2 regions of the Prauserella sediminis genome follow, and region 1 is predicted to be linked to the other one. Evidence: riboswitches for the same ligand, from Rfam matches in the RefSeq annotation. Region 1 holds a riboswitch; the other holds the start of a gene.
The links. Region 1 has a riboswitch for thiamine pyrophosphate ahead of thiC (phosphomethylpyrimidine synthase ThiC). Riboswitches for the same ligand answer to the same signal wherever they lie in the genome.

Region 1 (10,608 bases):
CTGCACGCAGCGGACGAGAACAAGCAAGATCGGTGCGACGATCCCGATCGTGCTGTAGGTGGGCAACAGCCCCAGCACGACCGTTGCTCCGGCCATGAGCAGGACCGTGATGGCCAGCGTCCGCTTGCGGCCGATGCGGTCACCCAACGCGCCGAAGTACGCGCCGCCGATGGGCCGCAGTGCGAAGGCCACGGCGAAGGCGGCGAAGGTCTGGAGCAGACCGGCGGTGGAGTCACCGCTCGGGAAGAAGTTGGTGGCGATCTCGGTGGCCAGGAAGCCGTAGAGCGCGAAGTCGAACCACTCGACGAAGTTTCCGATGGAGGCCGCGCGGATGACCTTGCGGACCGTTTGCGCGTCAGGGACGTCTTTACTTGTCATGGCACCTTCCAGATCCGTCGCTGGTGAACAGGCACTCCTCGGCGTTGACGCCGCACCGGATCTCGTGGACCGGCACGATTTCGGATTCGCCCGAGGCGTACTGCAGCGCGCCCTCGAACCACGCCTCGAACAGGTAGCACGCCCGATCGACGGAACGGCTCGAGCCGTCGACGGGAAGTAGGGCGGAATGCCGCACCCGCACGCTCAGGTCGCCTCGCGAGGGGTCGAGCGCGTCGATCTCGAAACGCCCCCAGCCACGACGGCTCAGGCGATCGAGGTAGTGCTGCACGATCGCGGTGCCGGAAAGGCCCAGTCGCGCCGACTCGTGCGCGCACCAGTGCCACGCCGATCGCCGACCGGCGTCCCGGAACAGCTGGGCGGATTCGTCCCGGCCGAGCCGCTGTTCGACGGCGTCCATGTTGTTCACGAGCAGGTGCTGCGGAACCAGCACCATGGGCAGTCCGTCGACGCTCCACTTTCCGGTTTCGCGGTCTACATCGACTGGAACCGGCAGTTCGATCGCCTCGTTTTGCATGCAGAGATAATACAAAGCGTCTACGGCGGGTCAAGAGTTCGAAGCCGATGTGCCAGGATGGTTACGTGGGACGGCGACAGCGGACACAAATGGAACGGGCGTACACCGAGATCAAGGCGCGGTACATGACCCTGCGCCTCGCGCCCGGCGAGTGGGTCGACGACGTGCAGCTCAGCCAGGAGCTGGGACTCAGCCGCACCCCGGCCCGCGAAGCGCTGTTTCTGCTCGCCTCTGAAGGCCTCATCCAGGCTCACCCCGGTGGCGGATTCACAGTGCGACCGATGGACATCTCCGGCATCAGCAACTTCTTCGAAGCCAACATCGTCACGGCGAAGGCCATCGCCCAGCTGGTCGCCAACCGAGTGACCGCCGCCGAGCTCGCCGAGCTGCGCGAAGCGGACGCGCTCGTCAACGACGCGATCCGGCGCAGGTCCGCGCCGGACATCGCCGAATCCAATGCCGCCCTGCACAACCTCGAAGCGCGCATCGCCCGCAACGAGTACCTCGCCGTGCTCGCCGCGCGCATCCACGACGAGGGGCAGCGGCTGGGATATCTGGCGTTCGGCGGTGCGGAGGACTGGAATTCCAACCGCCTCGACGACCACTTCGCGAGAGTGAGCCACGATCACTCCGCGCTCATCGACGCTTACGAGAACCGGGACCCCGGAACCGCCGAGAAGATCGCGGTCGGCCACGTCCGCCTCTTCCGCGAACGAATCCTCACCTACATCGCCTCCAGCGGCACCGACAAGCTGGACGTCACCGGCGATCTGATGACCTCGGTCCGGCTCGACGCCGCCAACGCACGAGATGCGGTCAACGACGACGGCACCCCGTGCGAGGTGGGCGTGTAGCAGAGGCGAACATCGACGAACCTGAGCCTTCAGGTGCGCGTGTCCTGCACTCAGCACCGCGTGTCCTGCGCCCGGGTCCCGTGTAGCGCCCGCCCGTCGCCCACCGCCGCCCATCCGAGTGGTGCCGGTGCGAGTGGACAGGGCGATCGTGGCGCAGGCGAACAACCGCTCGTGCGCAGATCCGGGCTCGTGTTGCAGGTCCGGGGCCCGTGCCTGCCCGTCCGTCGCGGTGCCGCCGTGTCGGCGAGTCAGACCCCCGGGGCGAACTCCTCCGGTGCGAGACGCCAGAATGCCGACACGGGGCCGATCTTCGCGCCCATCGGGTACGAGTGCTCGACCGCTTTGGTGACGAACGCCTTGGCGAACCGGGCGGCGTCGACCATCGACATGCCGCGCGCGAGCCCGGCCGTCAACGCCGAGGCCATCGCGTCGCCCGCGCCGTGCGTGTGTGGGGTGTCGTGCCGCGGGCCCGGCAGCTCGACGAACTCGGACCCGTCGTAGAGCAGGTCGACGCATTCGCTGTCCCGCACCAGGTGGCCGCTCTTGACCAGCACGTACCGCGGCCCGAGATCGTGCAGCGCGAGCGCGGCGTCGCGCATCTGCGCCCTGCCGGTGACGTCCATGCCGGTCAGCAACCGGACCTCGTCGAGGTTCGGAGTGAGCACCGTCGCGCGGGGCAGCAGCCGCTGACGCAGCGCGGTGAGGCCGCCTTCGTCGAACAGCGGATGGCCCGTCATCGACGCCGCGACCGGGTCGACGACGAACGGCACGCGGGCGTCGCGGCCGATCCCCGCGTCGTCGCAGGCGTCGGCGACCTCGTGGATGATCTCGGCCGACGCCAGCATGCCCGTTTTCGCGGCGTCGACACCCATGTCGCCGGCCACGGCGGCGATCTGTCCCGACACGATGCGTGCGGGGATGTCGGCCCGGTCGTGGACGCCCAGCGTGTTCTGCACCGTCACGGCCGTCACGGCGACGAGCCCGTGTACTCCGCACGTCAGGAACGTGCGCAGGTCGGACTGCAGTCCCGCGGCGCCGCCGGAGTCGGAGCCCGCGATCGTCAGCGCGGCAGGAGGTCGGGTGGTCATCCCTCCAGTGTCGCCTCCGCCTTCCGGATCAGGCCAGTGGGCGTCGGTATGAACACAGCGTGAACGATCGGTTCTGACGGGTCATCGGCGGCCGTGCCTCCTCGTACTCTGCCAACACCATGAAAATCGCGGAGACGCTGCAGACCGTCGCCTCGGTGCTGGGGTCGGACCAGGGTCTGCTGGTCATGTTGGTGCTGTCCGTGCTCGCGATCGCGGCGCCCTTCGCGGACCGCCACCTGATCCGCCGCAAACGCCTGTCGTACCGGGTGCTGTACAACTCGAAGCTCGGGGTGAGTCCCGACCTGGACGACGGGGACGTCTTCGGTGAGATTCCGCCCGGTGCCGACGCGGGCATGCACGAGCTCGCCGACAAGATGAGCCGGATGACGAGCGTCGTCGTGCGCCTGCGCAACGCGGGGATCGAGGACATCCGCTCGGAGGATCTGAGCAAGCATCCGCTGACGCTGGAGTTCGGTGGCCGGGTCATCTGGAACGCGCGGATCTCGGATCCCAGCGTGGAGACGCACCGGCTCGCGCACAAGCGGAGCCTGACCTTCCTGCCGGAGACGAAGGCCGCGCCCGCACGCGGTGGCGACGTGTCCCCCGCGAATCTCGAGGAGGTGCGGACCACGTCGCGGCGCAAGCTGTGGCCGCGCCGGCGGGACGACGAAGAACAGTCCGCCGAGCCGAAACCGGAAACTCCACAGTGGACTCGCATCGAGTTGCACGACTTCTCGTTGCAGCGTAAGGAACAACTGAAGATCGCGGTCGTCCTGCGGGAACCCGGTGATACGGGCGAGCTCACCAAGGGCTTCGACGTGCAGGGGCAGCTGGACGGTGGCCGGATCGTCGACGAGAGCGACCAGGCGGGCGTGACGTGGCCCCGCGCTGCCGCGATGGTCGGCCTGCTGCTGGTGGGCGTGCTGTTGGCGACGTTGCTCGCCAACGCGTCGAAGCCCGCCGCGGACCCCGCGGTGGCATGCGGCGACGGCGAGCTGACCGTGGTGGGCTCGAGCGCGTTCACACCCGCCGTCGAGAACATCGCCGAGGCATACGCGGCGGCGTGCCCCGGCTCGGCGATCACGACCAGGCCGACCGGCAGCAACGCCGGCGTGCGCGAGCTGATGAGCGACGACGTCCGGCCCGGTTCCACCGTCGCGCTGTCCGACGGGCTGGCCCGTCACGAGAGCGAGCAGCTGGAGGCGAACCCGCTCGCGGTGATCGTGTACACGCTCGTGGTCGACGAGTCCGTCGGCATCGACGAGTTGACCACGCAGCAGGTTCGCGGCATCTACACCGGCAGGTACCGCGACTGGGACGAACTCCGCCCCGGCCCGTCGGTGCCGATCCGGATCGTTGGCCGCGGCGGCGAATCCGGTTCGCGGACGACGTTCGAACAGCGCGTGCTGGGCAGGTCGGAGGGGCCGTTGACGTCCGACAGCTGCGACGGCGCCGACCGCGTCGCCGAGGCCGACATCGTGCGGTGCGAACGCGGCAGTGAACGCATCGTCCTCGACGAAGTGGCCAGTACCCGAGGAGCCATCGGCTACGTGGACGTCCCTTCGGCGAACGAAGCCCGCTCCGAGGGGCGCGCCCTCAGCGTCGTCGAACTGGACGGTGGATACCCCGATCCCGGCAACATTCCGGACGGCTATCCGTTCTGGACCATCGAGTACCTCTACACGAAGGGCGAGGCCGACCGGACGTCCCTGCAGTCCGGATTCCTCGAGTACCTGCGCAGTGGCACCGCGCGCGACGAGCTGCACAGTGCGGGTTACGTGCCGTGTGTGCGCAAGGACGGCAGGCTCCACGCCCTGTGTCGGTGGTAGAACCCGGCGCCTGCGCTCACGGGCTACGCCGATCGGCCGAATGCAGGTGCCTGCGGCCGTACGCTGCGGCGGTGAAAGGTGGCGACCTTGGCGCAACCGAACCGATCGCGTCGCCGGCGCTGAGCGGGTTCGTTCACCGGCGCTTCAGCGGGCCGCCCGATGACGATCACATGCGCGGTGTCGGGCGCTGCCAGTCTTCCTGCCATGACCCCATTACGGCAGGTGCCCCGGTCCCTCGTTTCCGTCTCCACAGCGTGTGCGGTGTTGCTCGGCGGTGTCGCCGTCCCGCCCGCCGCCACGGCCGCCGTCCCCGCAACCGCATTCGACAATCCTGCGACCACGGCGCAGTCCGGCACCGTGCTCGCTCCCGGCGTGACCCACCGGCCGTTCACGGTCGAGACCACCGCAGGCGCCGTGCAGGGCCACGTGCTGACGGTCGACGTGCTGAAAGCGCGCCTCGGCCTGCTGCACCCCGACGCGGTCGCGCAGCGCGACGAGATCCCCGACATGGCGGGCGCCCAGGACGCGCTCGCGGGCGTGAACGGCGACTTCTTCAACATCAGCGACTCGCACGAGGGCGTCGAGCCGACGGGGTCGTCGGTCGGTCCCGCGATCACCGGCGGCGACGCGCTCAAGGGTGCGGTGCCCGACGGTCAGCGGTTCGGCCCCGCGTTGCCCGACGGCACCTCGACACGGGACGTGTTCGGCATGGGCGTCGACCGCAGGGTTCGGATGTCTACATTGGACGTCACCGGAACGGTCCGCACCGCCGACGGAGCCTTCGACGTCGACGGCATGAACCAGTACGCACTGCCCGAGAACGGCGTCGGCGTGTACACCACGGATTGGGGGCCGATGAGCAGGGTGCGTCCCACGTGCGGCACCGACACCGACCGGCAGGCACCCTGCAGCGACGAGACCGAGGAGGTGGTCGTACAGGACGGTGTCGTCATCGCCGAACGGGACGAACCCGGAGAAGGCCGGATCCCGGCCGACGCGACCGTGCTGGTGGGCCGCGAGGACGGAGCGGACCGGCTCGAGGCGCTCGACGAGGGCGACCGAGTGCTGGTGCGGTCCGGTTTGGACGCCGATGAGCCCGTGCCACCGTTCGAGTTCGCCGTGGGCGGCTATCCGATCCTGCGTGACGGCGCGCCGCTTCCCGGGCTCGACACGTCCGTGCTCGCCCCTCGGACGGCTGCCGGGGTGAGCTCCGACGGCCGCACCGCCTACCTCACCGTCGTCGACGGCCGATCGGCCGAGAGCGCAGGAATGACCGTCGCCGAACTCGCCGACCTGCTGCGGTCGTTCGGCGCCGTCGACGGCGTCAACCTGGACGGCGGCGGGTCCTCGACGTTCGTCACCCGCGAGCCGGGCGACCGGCAGGCGATCGTGCGCAACGTGCCCTCCGACGGCAAGCCCAGGGCGGTCGCCAACGGCGTGGGCGTGTTCCCGCGCTGAGCCGAACACAAGCACCGGAGTCCGCAGCACCCCCCATCAAGTGCTGTCGCGCGTCAGCGCGTTGATGAAGGGTGGCGGTCCGGCGACGGGTGGGCGCAACACGGGCCCCGGGGAACGCAACACGGGCGCAGGTGATCAGTCCTCGCCGGCCAACCGCCAGAACGGGGAGACCGGTCCGATGCCGCCGCCCAGCGGGTAGGCCTCGGCGACGCAGCGTTCGATGAACCGCTTTCCCTCTTCGACGGCCGTGGGCACATCGGCGCCCTTCGCGAGTTCCGCCGTGACGGCCGAGGCGAGGGTGTCCCCACCGCCGTGCGTGTGCGGGGTGTCGTGTCGCGGCCCGTCGAGCTCCAGGTGCGTCGTGCCGTCGGAGAGCAGGTCCACGCAGCGTGGCCCGCTGTCGTGTCCGCCCTTGACCAGCACCCACCTCGGCCCGAGCGCCAGCAAAGCCTCGGCCGCGGCGTGCCTGCTCCCGGCGTCGGTGACCTCGACACCGGTCAGCAGGCGGACCTCGTCGAGGTTGGGAGTCACGAGCGTGGCGCGGGGCAACAGCTCGGTGCGGATCGCCTCCAGGGCTTCCTCACGCAGCAGTGGGTCGCCGTGCATCGAGGCGGCCACCGGATCGACGACGAAGGGCACGTCCGAGTCACCGCCGATCCCGACGTCGCCGAGGGTTTTCGCCACGGCCGTGATGATCTCCGCGGTGGCGAGCATCCCGGTCTTGGCTGCATCGGCGCCCATGTCACCGGTCACGGCCCGGATCTGCGCGGTGACGACGTTCGACGGGATCTCGGTGAAATCCTCGACGCCGAGCGAGTTCTGCACGGTAACGGCCGTGACCGCGGTCATGCCGTGCACGCCACAGGCGAAGAACGTCCGCAGGTCCGCCTGGATGCCGGCGCCGCCGCCGGAGTCGGAGCCTGCGATCGTGAGCGCCGTCGGCGGCGGTGCTTTCGCGCCTGCCGCTTCCGGAGGACCGCCGGTGCTCATTCCGCCACCGGTAGGTAGACCCGGCCGCCGCGGGAGCTGAACTCCTCGGACTTCTCCCGCATGCCCTCCTCGATGGCCTCCACAGAGGACAGGCCGTGTTCCTCGGCGTAGGCCCGGATGTCCTGGGTGATACGCATCGAGCAGAACTTCGGCCCGCACATCGAGCAGAAGTGCGCGGTCTTCGCGGGCTCGGCGGGAAGGGTCTCGTCGTGGTAGGCCCGCGCGGTGTCCGGGTCGAGGGACAGGTTGAACTGGTCGATCCAGCGGAACTCGAACCGCGCCTTCGACAGCGCGTCGTCCCGCTCCTGCGCTCGCGGATGCCCCTTGGCCAGGTCCGCGGAGTGCGCCGCGATCTTGTACGTGATGACGCCGGTCTTCACGTCGTCGCGGTTCGGCAGGCCCAGGTGCTCCTTCGGCGTGACGTAACACAGCATCGCGGTGCCGTGCCGGGCGATCTCGGCCGCGCCGATCGCCGACGTGATGTGGTCGTAGGCGGGCGCGATGTCCGTCGCGAGTGGACCGAGCGTGTAGAACGGCGCCTCGCCGCAGAGCTTCTCCTCGAGCTCGACGTTCTCCTTGATCTTGTCCATCGGTACGTGGCCGGGGCCTTCGATCATCACCTGCACGCCGTGGTCACGGGCGATGTGGGTCAGTTCGCCGAGTGTCTCCAACTCGGCGAACTGCGCGCGATCGTTGGCGTCGGCGATCGAACCGGGACGCAGTCCGTCACCGAGGGAGAACGTCACGTCGTAGGACCGCAGGATCTCGCACAGCTCGGAGAAACGTGTGTACAGGAACGACTCGCGGTGGTGGGCCAGGCACCACGCCGCCATGATCGAACCGCCGCGGGAGACGATGCCCGTCACTCGCTGGGCCGTCAGCGGGACGTAGCGCAGCAGCACTCCCGCGTGGACGGTCATGTAGTCCACGCCCTGTTCGCACTGCTCGATGATCGTGTCGCGGTAGAGCTCCCACGTCAGCTTCTCGGGCTCGCCGTCGACCTTCTCGAGAGCCTGGTAGATCGGAACGGTTCCGACCGGAACCGGTGAGTTACGCAGGATCCACTCGCGCGTCTCGTGGATCCGTTTCCCCGTCGACAGGTCCATGATCGTGTCGGCACCCCAGCGGGTCGCCCACACCATCTTCTCGACCTCTTCCTCGACCGAAGACGTCACGGCCGAGTTGCCCAGGTTGGCGTTGACCTTCACGAGGAAGTTCTTACCGATGATCATCGGCTCGGCCTCGGGATGCTTGCGGCTGACCGGAATCACGGCGCGCCCGGAGGCGACTTCGGACCGGACGAACTCGGCTGTCACGCCCTCACGGACCGCGATGAACTCCATCTCGGGCGTGACCACGCCATCGCGTGCCCATTCGAGCTGGGTGCGGTGCTCCGACGACCAGCCGCGACGCAACGGGTAAAGTCCATTGTGGACGTCGATGTCGGCGTCGGAATCGGTGTACGGGCCGGAGGTGTCGTAGACGTCGAAGTGCTCACCGTTCGTCAGTGCGATGCGGCGCACCGGGACCTGCAGGCCGGACTCGGTGGGGGCGTACGCCTTGGCGGAGCCCTCGATCGGTCCCGTCGTGACGGCGGAACCGTTGACGGAGGAGTCCGTGGCGGCGGACACGGCGGAATTGTCGGAAACAGGCGTCGGCAACGACATTCACTCCCTACGCTGGCATTATCCAGTCAGGTTCGTGCGGTCGGCGACACCGGGTCGTACCCAGTCGCCCTCTCAGCCCGCCAAGGCGCGAGCTCCCGCGTTCGATGTATTTGTTCCGACAGCGACGATGCCACCATCGGCCGCGACAAGCAACAGGCGGGCGCCCGCGAATTCCGTCGCGAACGCCCGCCCTGCCGTGTCCGGGGAGGAAATCCCTGGGATTGCGGTACTTCCGGTCAGAGTTCCTTCGGGGGAAGCCAGCTGTTGCCTGCCGACGTCCAGTCGTTCTTCTTGAGCATCTTCTTCGCCGCGCGGGCGTGCCTGCCCGTGAGGCGGTCGAGGTAGATGTAACCGTCGAGGTGGTCCGTCTCGTGCTGCAGGCAGCGGGCGAAGTAGCCGGTGCCTTCGACCTCGACGGTGTTGCCGCCGGTGTCGAACCCGGTCACCTTCGCCCACGACGCGCGGCCCGTCGGGTACGCCTCGCCGGGCACGGACAGGCAGCCCTCCCAGTCGTCGTCCGGGTCCGGCATCGTCTCCGGGATCTCGGACGTCTCGAGCTTCGGGTTCACCACGACGCCCTTGTGCCGCACGCCTTCGTCGTCGGGGCAGTCGTACACGAACAAGCGGAGGTCGAGGCCGATCTGGTTCGCCGCCAGCCCGACGCCCTCGGCCGCGTACATCGTCTCGAACATGTCGTCGACGAGCGTGGCCAGCTTGTCGTCGTACTCCGTCACCTCGCGGGTGGGGTTGTGCAGTACGGGGTCACCGGCGATGACGATGGGATGGATGCTCACGTGCCCATTCAAGCAGTATCGCGTAGCGATTCCTTGAGGGGTTGGTGGCCGGGCGACGGGCGGGCCAGTATCGCGTAGCGACGCCTTGGAGGTGGGCGACGACCGGGCCGACGCCCGCCCCGGTGCCTCGAAGTGACTCCACGGCGGTCGGCCGGTGGGCGATGCCGCGGGGCATGCGGTGGGCGGGCCGGGCCCGTGGTGGGTCGACGGCGTGTCGTTGCTCACCGGCGACCATTCGCGACCGTTCCCGGCCGGGACTTCCGGCCGGGACTTCCGGCCGGGACGCGCCGGGGCCGGGTTACACCACTGACAGTGGTCTCGCGTGATCTAATGGCGGCTGCGGAAACCACATCCGTGTTATTCGCCGAGAACGCCTGCGAGGAGCCACATGGACGCCGCGGAGTCGACGGAGGGCAAGGGTAGATCGTCTTCGTCGGCGGATGATGCGCAGCCGGCCGAGGGGCTCACGGAGCGGGAGCGGGAAGTGCTCGCGTTCGAGCGGCAGTGGTGGAAGTACGCGGGCGCGAAGGAGCAGGGCATCCGTGAGTTGTTCGCGATGTCGCCGACGCGCTACTACCAGATTCTGAATCGACTTATCGACAAACAGGACGCCATGCGTGCCGACCCGATGCTGGTGAAGCGGCTGCGGAAGGCTCGCGCGTCGCGGCAGCGGGTGCGTGCAGCGCGCCGGTTGGGGATCGAGCTGTCATGAGCATCTTCGACGGTCTGTCCAGGCCCATGCGCGCCGCCGGACTCGGCCTGTTGGCGGTCGCGGTGATCGCGGCGGTGATCGGCGGTGTCACGCTGGTGACCGGTGGTGACGAACAGCCGACGGCGCAGGAGACGTCCGAGACGAACACGCCGGGTGATGGCGACGGCGGCCAGTCCGGCTCGCCGGACGAGCAGCGGCCCGATTCGGGAGACGGATCGGACGGCTCGGGCGACGGAGCCGACGGTGACGGTTCGGGTGACGAGTCCGGTGACTCCGCCGACGGTAACGGCAGTGACGGCGACG
Region 2 (10,608 bases), 470 kb from region 1:
CTGACCAGCAGTTTGCGCCCGTGCCGGAAGCTGGAGTAGCCGACCGCGATCCCGACGACGGCGTAGATCGCCCAGGCGTGCAGCCCCCAGAACAGGAATGAGTAGCGGATGCCCACGGCAGCGGCCTCGGCCGACCCGGGCTCCGCGGTGCCACCGGGAGGGTCGGCCAGGTGGATCAGTGGCTCGGCGGTGCCCCAGAACAGGAAACTCAGCCCGACACCCGCGCTGAGCAGCATCGCGATCCACGACACCCAGCCGAACTCCGGCCGCGTGTCGGCGGTCCCGAGTCGCATCCTGCCGAACGGGGTCAGTGCGAGCGCTGCCACGAACAGCAGCAGCGCCAGGACCGTGACCGGATAGGCCGGGCCGAACGTGTCGACCACCAGCTGCCGTGTCGCTTCGAGGACGTCGGCCACGCGCGACGGCACCGCGACTCCGACGACGATGAACGCGACGGATGCGGCGAGCGACACGTAGAAGACCGGTCCCAGCCGCGGGTTGTCGGCCGCGGTGCCGGGTTGTCGGTCGCTCATGTGGGACGAGTGTAAAGTCTCGCGACTCTGCGAGCTGGGGTTTCGCCGACGCGAGCAGCTCGACCCGCATCGGGGTGATACCGAAGTCGAGGCCCGCCGTCGCGGCCTGCCGATCGGCGGTCAGGGCCTGCCCGCGTGGGCGGCGTGCACCCGCGCGGACCGCAACACGGCTTCGCGTGCCGAGGTCCGCGCATCCTCGTGGAAATCGGGTGCCGTGCACAGGTACAACGTGCGGCCGTCCGCGCCGCCGAGCATGCACGCGAACACGCCGGTGCCGGGCCGGATCTCGTCGACGATCTCGCCACCCGGGCGCACGCGGATGGCACGGTTGCCCGTGGCATCGGCGATCCACAGGGCACCGGCGGCGTCCAGACAGCAGCCGTCCGCGGCGACGAGGACCTGCGGCAGTGCCTTCTCGATCTCCCGCTCGGTGGGCGGATCACCGAACGCGGCCCAGACGCGCCGGTTCGTGAGCGTGCCGTCGGCGGCGATGTCGAACGCCGCCACCCGGTTGGCGAGGGTCTCGCACACCAGCAGCGTGCCGTCGTCGGTGATGACGCTGCCGTTGGGGAAGTGCATGTCCTCAGCGGCCGTCGTCACCGTGCCGTCCGGATCGACCCGCATCAGGTTCGTCGGACGCGCCGGCGCGCCGCCCATGAGATCGAATCCGAAGTCCCCGACGAATGCGCGGCCGTGGTCGTCGACGACGAGGTCGTTGAGGTGCCCGCCCACGTGGGCCGACAGGTCGGCGTGGCACACGAGCCGGCCGTCCGGTTCCCGCCGCAGCAGGCGGGCGTCCCGCATCGAGACGACGAGCAGACGCCCGTCGGGCAGCCAGCCGAGTCCGGACGGCTGCTGCGGAACCTCCGCCTCGACGCGCAGATCACCGCCGTCCTCGGCCGCGGAGTAGACGCGATGGGTGTAGAAGTCGGACACCCAGATCCGGCCGTCGTGCCAGCGTGGGCTCTCCAGGAATGACAGGTCACTCAGGACGGTCGTGACGTCGTGACTCATGGTCCCGCAGGACACCTCCAGTGGCGCCGTTCTCGGAGTCATCGTTCTCGGAGTCATCGCCTGCCGGCCCCGGCTGCCGAGCGCTCGGTCACCAGCCTTCGCGACCGTACGGTGAACCACCTCATAGTCGCAAGGCGTGTCCGGTCCGGTGCACGCTGTGACGGTCGATCACGCCGGGAGGGGGCGGTGCGGCACCGCGGGACGCGGCAGGCGGCACGGCGTGAAACGTCGGTGGGCGCCGCTACGGTGAGCCGCGAACGCCGAGAACGGAGCGACGATGGCAGTGGAGATCACCGGTACCGACGCATGCGGCAACTCGCCGAAGAACGTGTTCGTCGCGCGGTTCGAGGAGCACCTGGCACGCGGCGACGTCGAGGCGCTGGCCGAGGTTCTCGCACCCGGGTGTGTGCTCGACGTCGTCGGTTCCGATGGTCTGCGCACCGTCGAGGGGCGCGAAGCGGTCGCGACCGCGCTGGCGGAGATCGTTCCGGCCGGGCTGACGGCCGCACACGTCGAGGCCGCCGTCACCCACGGCAAGGCCGCCGCGGCCTGGGGATCCTGGACCCGCCGCGGGGACACCGTGCAGTGGTCGCACGTGTTCTGGTTCCGCACCCTCAAGGCGCAGGATTTCGACCGCATCCGCGTCTTCGGTTCCTGAGCTTCCGGGGCCGGCTGAGTGCCGCCTGGGGCCTGAGCCTGTCTAGCCGAGCGTCCGGGTGCTCGGGTGTCCGGGTGCCTGGGTTTCGAGTGCCGGGATTCCGAGTGTCGGGGTTCCGGGTGCTCGGAGGGGTCGTGAGGTTCGGGGGCTTGAGTGCCTGGGCTCTTCGGTGGCCTGGCGTGTGCGGTCCACCCCCTCCGTTCGTCGGTAGTAGCAAAGTAGGGACTTTCGGGCTTTCCGGACTTCGCCTCGGTCGACTCGCCTAGCTTCGCGATCTGCGAGCACGGGCCGTCACCCGCGGACGGCACGCGCCGTAGAGACATCGCTGCCGTTCCCTCCCGGAGGAAGAATGCCGACCGACCAGAACCCGAATCCCCCTCGAGGCCTTTCCCGTCGGCGCATGCTCGCCGTGACGGGCAGCACCGCCGCGGCCGCCGTCGTGGGAGTGCCCGCTCTCGTCCGCGGTGGCCTCCCCGAGGCCGCGGCTGCTTCGGTACCGGAGTACCCGGGCGCCGACGACTGGGTGGCCGCCGGTTCCAACGCGCTGGGTGACACCCGTTCCAGCGTCAGTGCCGTGGTCATCCACACCACGCAGGGCAGTTACCGCGGTGCGATCAACCACATGGCCGGTGAGAACGGCGTCGCAGCCCACTACGTGGTCCGGTCCTCCGATGGGCACATCACCCAGATGGTGCGGGAGAACCGCATCTCGTGGCACGGCAACGGTGCCAACGACTACTCGGTCGGCATCGAGCACGAAGGCTGGGTCTCCGAGCCCGGCCAGTTCTACACGGCGGAGATGTACCGCGAGTCGGCGAAGCTGGTGCAGCACCTGTGCTCGCGCTGGGGCATTCCGAAGGACCGGGACCACATCATCGCCCACTCCGAAGCTCCCGGCGCCACGCACACCGACCCGGGGCCCGGCTGGGACTGGGACTACTTCATGAAGCTCGTCCGCGGTCAGTGGGTGCCGTCCCAGCCGCCGGCGCCGTGGACCGTCGCGGACTCCGGGTTCACGACCGTCTCGACGAACCGGACGACCCCGCCGCAGACCGCGAAGACCGTGCAGCACCTGCTCAACGAGCACGGTGCGAACCTGGAGGTCGACGGCGTGTTCGGATCGGTGTCGGCCGCTGCGGTCAAGGACTTCCAGCAGGCCGAAGGACTGGTCGTCGACGGTGTCGCGGGCCCGAAGACCTTCGCGGTGCTCGTCGTCACGCGCAAGAGCGGCCACGGTGGGGACGCCGCGCAGGCCGTGCAGACCGGCCTGAACAAATACGGCGCCCGGCTCGTCGAGGACGGCGACTTCGGGCCGGCCACGGCCGAAGCCGTCAAGGAGTTCCAGACCGCCAACGGCCTGGTCGTCGATGGCGTCGTCGGCCCGCAGACGTGGGAGTGGATCGCCTGATCGGCCTTCGGTGACCGGCTGCCCGCCACTCGTTCCGGCGCCGTGTCCGGGGTTCGGAGCCCCGGGCCCGGCGCCGGTGTCGTTCGGTGCCGGGCCCAACGGATGTCGGGTCAACGGGTGCCGGGCCCAACGGGTGTCGGGGTGCCGGGTCCTCGACGGGTCAGCTGCGCGGCCGCCAGCGCTTCCACACGGCGGTTCCCCCGGCACGCAGTTTGCCGCCGTGGTGGATCTCGCAGACGACGGTCATCTCCGGTTCGTCGATCGCCGTCAGCTCGGCGGTGATCTCCAGCGGCTCGTCCAACGGGGTCGGCCTGCGGAACCGCACGTCGAGCCCGGCGGTGACGTAGGCCAGATGCTCCCCCGGAGCCGGCTTCCAGTCGCGGCGGTCGGCCTCGAGCATGACGGCTGCGGCGCCGTGGCAGTCGAGCAGCGTCGAGATGATCCCGCCGTTGAGGTAGCCGCCGCCGTTGTCGTGCTGCGGCCACGGAGTGAAGGTCGCTCGGATGGCTCCGTCGACCTCGTAGCTGCTCAGCCGGAGACCGTCCGGGTTGGCGGGGCCGCAGCCGAAGCACGTCATGTCGGGGAACAGCAGCTGCTGGATGCTCGGACCGCGGGTCTCGTCGGTCGCCGCGGCCTCGGTGCTCATGGCGTTCGTCATGGTCGAGGTCTACCGTCGGCGGTGAGCCGGTCGCGACCGGCCTGCTGACGATGTGAGTCAGGAGACACTCGCCATGCCCGAACCGGACAGGAACACCGAACCGGAACCGCGTCCCGGTGCAGGGGACCGACCGGGCATCGACTGGTTGCCCGGTGCGGAGGGGAACCCGGGGACGCAGCAGAACCCCGGACCGCAGCGGCCGCCGGGGGAGCGGCGGCACGGCTCCGACCTGCCGCCCGACCATCCCGGCCCGCAGGAGCCGTACCCGCGCCGCCGCAAGCCCGACGGTGCGGCCGACCAGTACCCGCACGAGACTCCGCGGCGTTACCCCGGCGGCGGTGCCCACATCGACGGTGTTCCGGAGGCGCCGTCCCGGCGTACACCCGACGAGCGGTGACCGCGGTCGACCGGCTCGCCATGGCCACTCGGGAGCGCACCGAGCTGGCCGAGTTCCTGGCGACGCTGACGCCGCAGGAGTGGGAGAAGCCGAGCCTGTGCGAGGGCTGGCGGATCCGCGATGTCGTCGCGCACATGATCAGTTACGACGAGCTGGGCGTGGCCGGGGTGCTGCGGCGGTTCGCCCGTGGGCGGTTCAAGCCGGGTGCGGTCAACGAGGTCGGCGTCGCCGAATACGCCTACGAGCCGGACCGGCTGCTGGCGCTGCTGAACGACCACCTGACCCCGCGGGGGCTCACCGTGCTCGGCGGCGCGCGGATCGGCCTGACCGACGGTCTGATCCACCACCAGGACATCCGCCGCGCACTGGGCAGACCGCGGCAGGTACCGACCGACCGGTTGGCTGCCGTCCTGCCCCTCGCCGTGGGCGCACCGCCGCTGCGTGCGAAGCAGCGCCTCCGGGGTCTGCGCCTGGTGGCCGACGACGTGGACTTCTCGACCGGAGACGGCGACGAGGTGCGCGGCCCCGCGGAGCCGTTGCTCATGGCGATCGCTGGACGTCGCGGCGTGATGGACGAACTCGACGGGCCGGGGCGGCCCACACTCGCGGCGCGGATCGGTTGAAGGGCACCGTCAGGCGGTCCGGTCGCCGGCCAGCACCGCGAGGACGTGGACGTCGGTCCGTCCGCCGCTGGTGACAACCGCCTCCCGGCGCGTGCCTTCGCGCACGAAGCCCGCCGCCTCGTAGGCCTCCCTCGCGCGGACGTGACACGCCGCCACCTGCGTCTCCACCCGGTGCAACCCGGCCTCGTCGAGTGCGTAGCCGAGCAGTAGCCGGGTGGCCTCGTCGCGGTGGCCGTCGCCGTAGGGGCCGAGCAGGCCGATCCGGCACCGGCACGACGCGTTGTCCCGGTCGAGCTCGGCCAGTACCGCCTCGCCGATGAACGACCCGGTCGCCCGGTCGACGACGGCGAGGTCGACCCGGTCGCCGCGCCGCCCGCAGGACGCGTACCACTGCTGGGCCGCCGCGAGGTCGTCGAGCGCGGGTACCCCCGTCCCGCGGCCGGGGCACCACGTGAGCGCCTCCTCCCGCATCAGCGCGACCAGGCCGGGAGCGTCGTCGGGCAGCACCGGACGCAACTGCACCAGCTCGCCGGTGAGGACGGGCTGGTGAGCGAAGGCCGGTGCCGTCATCGGGTCCGCGGGTCGCCTGCTCAGTGCGGTTGCGTCTGCCTGCGGTGACCCTTGGCCGTGTAGTACAGCACGGCACCGGCCAGGCCGATGATCATCACGAACGCGGTGCTGCCGACGACGAGCGCCTGGGTGAACGCGTCCCACGGGTCGGGGGCAGCCTGCCGCTTCTCCTCCTGCTCGGCCAGCGCTGGCGTCGCACCCGCCAGCAGCGAGCCGAGCACGGTCAACACCGACAGCGTCGCCGCGGCGGTCGCGCGCCGCAGTCGCCTGCCGGCCCCGATCGCGGACACGGTACGGAAATCGTTGGTACGTAAGGCGATTCGGCTCATGCGCACTCCCTCCCTCTGCTGTCGGATACCCGTGCAACGCCGCGCCACACCGGAAGGTTGCCGGATGACGCGCACGTCACAGGACATGGGTGAGACGGGGTCAGGAGGTTTCCATGATGGCGTCTACGGCACCGTCGATCTCGGCCGCCAGTGAGACATCCTTCTCCGTGAGCCCGCCGGCACTGTGTGTGCTCAGACAGAAACGTAACGTGCGCCAGCGGATGTCGATATCCGGGTGATGGTCTGCGCTTTCCGCCATCTCGGCGACCCGGTTCACCACCTCGATAGCGCGGGGGAAGCTCGGCAGTTTCGCCTCGCGCACGATCGCGTCGCCGTCGCGGTGCCAGCTGGGAAGGTGTTCGAGTGCCGCCTGGATGCGGTCGTCGCTGAGTAACTCCGTCATGTGTCCATGGTGGTGCCGGGAGGGGTAGGCTGCACAGTCGCAGTCGGGCATGTCGGCCGCATCGCGTCGAGATCACCGTTTCGTGATCACGGCGGGTGATCGCGGTGTCTTGATCAAGGGATGACGTGCCCGCCGCCACGGGAGTCCGGTGAACCGGCCGGACTGAGAGGTGGGCGCCGAGCCCACGACCGTTCGCACCTGATCCGGGTCATGCCGGCGCAGGGAGGCAAGCTCCGCTCGAGCCGTTACACGCCGGGCCGCCTGCCCTCCGGATCGCCTGACCGCGGGCCGGGCGCCGCGAACGGTGCCGACGAGGAGAGCCGATGTTGCCGCGCCGCTTGAGCCAGCTGACCGCCGTTGCCGTGACCGGGCTGTTCACAGCCGGGTGCACCTTGATCGGGGGCGGTGACGGCGGTGACGACGACGCATCGTCGGCGACGACGGTCACGCTCGCCACGCACGATTCGTTCGCCGTCCCACAACGGGTGCTCGACGATTTCGAGTCGCGATCCGGGATCCGCGTCGAGGTGCTCAACCAGGGTGACGCCGGCGCGCTGGCGAACAAGCTCGTGCTGACGAAGGCGAACCCCGTGGCCGATGTCGCCTACGGCATCGACTCGACGTTCGCCTCCCGCACGCTCGCCGAGAACGTGTTCGCCCCGTACGACCCTCCGGCCGCCACCGAAGGCCCGCAGCGCTACGCGCTCGACGACGCCGGCGACCACGGTTCGGGTGGTGACGGCGCCCGGCTGACAGCCGTGGACGTCGGCGATGTGTGCGTCAACATCGACACCGAGTGGTTCGCCTCGCGCGACATGCCCGCCCCGCGCACGTTTGCCGACCTGGCCCGGCCGCGATACAGCGAGCTGCTGGTGACGCCGAGCCCTGCGACCTCCTCGCCGGGCCTGGCGTTCCTGCTCGCGACCGTCGCCGACCGCGGCGAGGACGGCTGGCAGGACTACTGGCGCAAGCTCAAGGACGGCGGGGCTCAGGTCGTGAGCGGCTGGAGCGAGGCTTACACGCAGGAGTTCTCGGGATCTTCAGGCAACGGCCCGCGCCCGATCGTCGTGTCGTACGCGTCCTCGCCGGCCGCCGAGATCGGCGACGACGGCACGCCGCGCACCGAGGCGCTGCTGGAGACGTGCTACCGGCAGGTCGAGTACGCGGGAGTGCTCTCCGGCACCGACCGCCCCGACGAGGCGCGCCGGGTCGTCGACTTCCTGCTCTCCCCGGAGTTCCAGCGCACCGTTCCGGAGAACATGTACGTCTACCCGGCCAGGTCCGACATCGAACTGCCCGGTTCGTGGCAGCGGGCCGCCCCGCTCCCGGACGACCCGGCGCAGCTGCCGGCCGACGAGGTCAGCGAGGGTCGGGAGCAGTGGATCGAACAGTGGCGCGCGCTGTACGAGGGCTGAGCCGAGGCGGGCGGCGCGGCCCCGGGGCCGGGCGGGCGCGCGGGGCCGGTGTCGTCGCGCTCGCCGCCCTGCCGATCGCGTTCCTGGGCGTGCTGTTCGCCTGGCCGGTCGTGGCGATCCTGCGGCTCGGTGTCACCGACGGCGAGGTGTCGAGGGCGCTGGCGCAGGCGCAGACGTGGGATCTGGCCGCGTTCACTCTCGGGCAGGCGGCCGCCTCAACGGCCGTGGCGGTGCTCGCCGGCATGCCGGTGGCGTTCCTGCTCGCGCGGGTGCGGCTGCGCGGGGCCGGATGGGTTCGGACGTTCCTGCTGGTGCCGTTCGTGCTGCCGACGGTCGTCGTGGGACTGGCGTTCAAGGCGTTGTGGCCCGGCGGCGGCGTGGCGACGATCGTGCTGGCCAACGCGTTCTTCAACGTCGCCGTCGTGGCGCGCACCGTCGGCGGGCTGTGGGCGCACCTCGACCGGCGCGCCGAGGACGCCGCCCGCAGCTTGGGTGCGTCGCCGTGGCAGGCGTTCCGTACCGTGACGCTGCCCGCGCTCGCACCCGCGCTCGCGTCGTCGGCCGCGGTGGTGTTCCTGTTCTGTTCCACGAGTTTCGGTGTCGTGCTCATGCTCGGCGGCGGGCGCTATCGCACGCTCGAGACCGAGATCTATCTGCGGACCGTCGAGCTGCTCGACCTGTCCGGCGCGGCGGCGTTGTCGCTGGTGCAGCTCGCGGCGGTGGTCCTGGCGCTGGTCGTCGGCGGGGTGGCGCGGCGACGACGGGAACGTGCCGCACCGCTTCGTGCGCCCGTGACGACCGCCCGCAGGCCTGCGGGGCGGGAGTGGTGGGTCGTCGGAGCGGCGCTGACGGTCGTGGCGGGCCTGCTGGTGCCGATCCTGGCCCTCGTCGTCCGCTCGTTGTCCACACGCGACGGCTGGGGGTTCGACGGCTACCGCGCGCTGGCTGGCTCCGGCGACGGCGCGTTGAGCGTCACCGGTTGGGAAGCGGCGCTGAACTCGCTGCGGACCGCCTTCGACGCGACGGTGTTGGCGATGATCGTCGGGGTGCTCGCCGCCGTGGCGCTCGTGGCGGCGGGACGGGCCCGCGGCCGTGCCGCACGGCTGGCCGGGGAGACGCTCGACGCAGCGTTGATGCTGCCGCTCGGCGTGTCCGCGGTGACCGTCGGCTTCGGCTACCTCGTCACCCTCGATGCGCTGCCGGGTGACCTGCGCACCTCGCCGATGCTGGTGCCGCTGGCCCAGGCGCTCGTCGTCGTGCCGCTGGTGATCCGGATGGTGCTGCCCGTGCTGCGGTCGGTCGACGACCGGCTGCGCCAGGCCGCCGCGACGCTCGGTGCGGCCCCCGTGCGGGTGTGGTGGACGGTCGACGTGCCGCTCGCGGCCCGGTCCCTGGCGGCGGCCGCGGCGTTCGGCTACGTCGTCGCGCTCGGCGAGTTCGGCGCGACGAGCTTTCTCGCCCGGCCCGAGGCTCCGACGTTGCCTGTCGCGATCAACGAGTTGATCAGCAGGCCGGGCGAACTCAACACTCAACTGGCTTACGCGGCGTGCACGCTGCTGATGCTCGTCACCGCGGGCGTGGCCGCCGTCATCGACCGCCTGCGGGCGCCGCACGTCGGGGAGTTCTGAATGCTGACCGTGGATCGGGTGACCGTCACCTACGACCGCACGCCCGCGGTGCGTGACGCGTCGCTGGAGATCGCCGACGGCGAGGTGCTGGCGCTGCTCGGGCCGTCCGGGTCGGGCAAGTCGACGCTGTTGCGTGCGATCGCCGGTCTCGAACCGGCCACCGGTGCGGTCCGCTGGGACGGCGACGACCTCGCGGGCGTACCCGTGCACCGGCGCGGCTTCGGACTCGTGTTCCAGGACGGCCAACTGTTCCCGCACCGCGACGTCGCGGGCAACATCGCGTTCGGCCCGCGGATGCAGGGCATGCCGGCCGGCGATCGCGACCGGCGGGTCGCCGAGTTGCTCGAACTGGTCGGGCTGGCGGGCTACGAGCGACGGCAGGTCACCGAATTGTCCGGCGGCGAGGCGCAGCGGGTGGCGCTCGCCAGGGCACTGGCGCCCCGGCCGCGGCTGCTGTTGCTCGACGAGCCGCTGTCCGGGTTGGACGCCGAACTGCGGGAATCGCTGGCGCTCGACCTCGTCGGCGTGCTGCGCCGCGCCAAGGCCACGACCTTGCTCGTCACGCACGACCAGGAGGAGGCGTTCACCCTTGCCGATCGCCTCGCCGTGCTCGACGAGGGGCGCATCCGGCAGTCCGGCGACGTCGTCGACGTCTGGCGCGCGCCCGCCGACGAACGTGTGGCCCGCTTCCTCGGCGTCACCACCGTGGTGTCCGGCGAGGTCGCCGACGGGCAGCTGCGTTGCGCATTCGGTGTGGCCGACGTTCCGTGGGCACTTGCCGGACCGGTGACCGTCGGCCTGCGGCCGCATGCGTTGCGCGTCGCCTCCACCGGCGTGCCGGGCGAGGTGGTCGAGCGGGCCAGGCGCCGCGACCACACGCGGGTGACGGTCGACGTGTCGGAGACCGTGCCGGATGCGTCCACTGTGGATGCGGTGGCGACGATGGCGGACGGGGTGCGGCCCGGCGAGGAG

Region 2: linked by a shared signal. The riboswitch ahead of FB384_RS13725 (thiamine ABC transporter substrate-binding protein) and the one ahead of thiC (phosphomethylpyrimidine synthase ThiC) in region 1 are both predicted to bind thiamine pyrophosphate.

Annotation. Positions count from the first base shown of each region.
Region 1 covers NZ_JACIBS010000001.1:2,533,153-2,543,760, forward strand. The annotation lists gene FB384_RS11595 (MFS transporter) at 1-378, opposite strand, end outside; gene FB384_RS11600 (DUF5943 domain-containing protein) at 368-913, opposite strand; gene FB384_RS11605 (GntR family transcriptional regulator) at 1,003-1,767, shown strand; gene thiD (bifunctional hydroxymethylpyrimidine kinase/phosphomethylpyrimidine kinase) at 2,016-2,855, opposite strand; gene FB384_RS11615 (PstS family phosphate ABC transporter substrate-binding protein) at 2,975-4,684, shown strand; gene FB384_RS11620 (phosphodiester glycosidase family protein) at 4,889-6,142, shown strand; gene thiD (bifunctional hydroxymethylpyrimidine kinase/phosphomethylpyrimidine kinase) at 6,278-7,132, opposite strand; gene thiC (phosphomethylpyrimidine synthase ThiC) at 7,129-8,763, opposite strand; TPP riboswitch at 8,787-8,908, opposite strand; gene FB384_RS11635 (peptide deformylase) at 9,036-9,593, opposite strand; gene FB384_RS11640 (DUF3263 domain-containing protein) at 9,982-10,305, shown strand; gene FB384_RS11645 (LytR C-terminal domain-containing protein) at 10,302-10,608, shown strand, end outside.
Region 2 covers NZ_JACIBS010000001.1:2,999,184-3,009,791, forward strand. The annotation lists gene FB384_RS13675 (BCCT family transporter) at 1-533, opposite strand, end outside; gene FB384_RS13680 (SMP-30/gluconolactonase/LRE family protein) at 654-1,547, opposite strand; gene FB384_RS13685 (nuclear transport factor 2 family protein) at 1,825-2,205, shown strand; gene FB384_RS13690 (peptidoglycan recognition protein family protein) at 2,555-3,613, shown strand; gene FB384_RS13695 (PaaI family thioesterase) at 3,774-4,271, opposite strand; gene FB384_RS13700 (hypothetical protein) at 4,345-4,668, shown strand; gene FB384_RS13705 (maleylpyruvate isomerase family mycothiol-dependent enzyme) at 4,665-5,291, shown strand; gene FB384_RS13710 (GNAT family N-acetyltransferase) at 5,301-5,861, opposite strand; gene FB384_RS13715 (hypothetical protein) at 5,882-6,190, opposite strand; gene FB384_RS13720 (4a-hydroxytetrahydrobiopterin dehydratase) at 6,291-6,593, opposite strand; TPP riboswitch at 6,728-6,821, shown strand; gene FB384_RS13725 (thiamine ABC transporter substrate-binding protein) at 6,917-8,008, shown strand; gene FB384_RS13730 (ABC transporter permease) at 7,984-9,636, shown strand; gene FB384_RS13735 (ABC transporter ATP-binding protein) at 9,637-10,608, shown strand, end outside.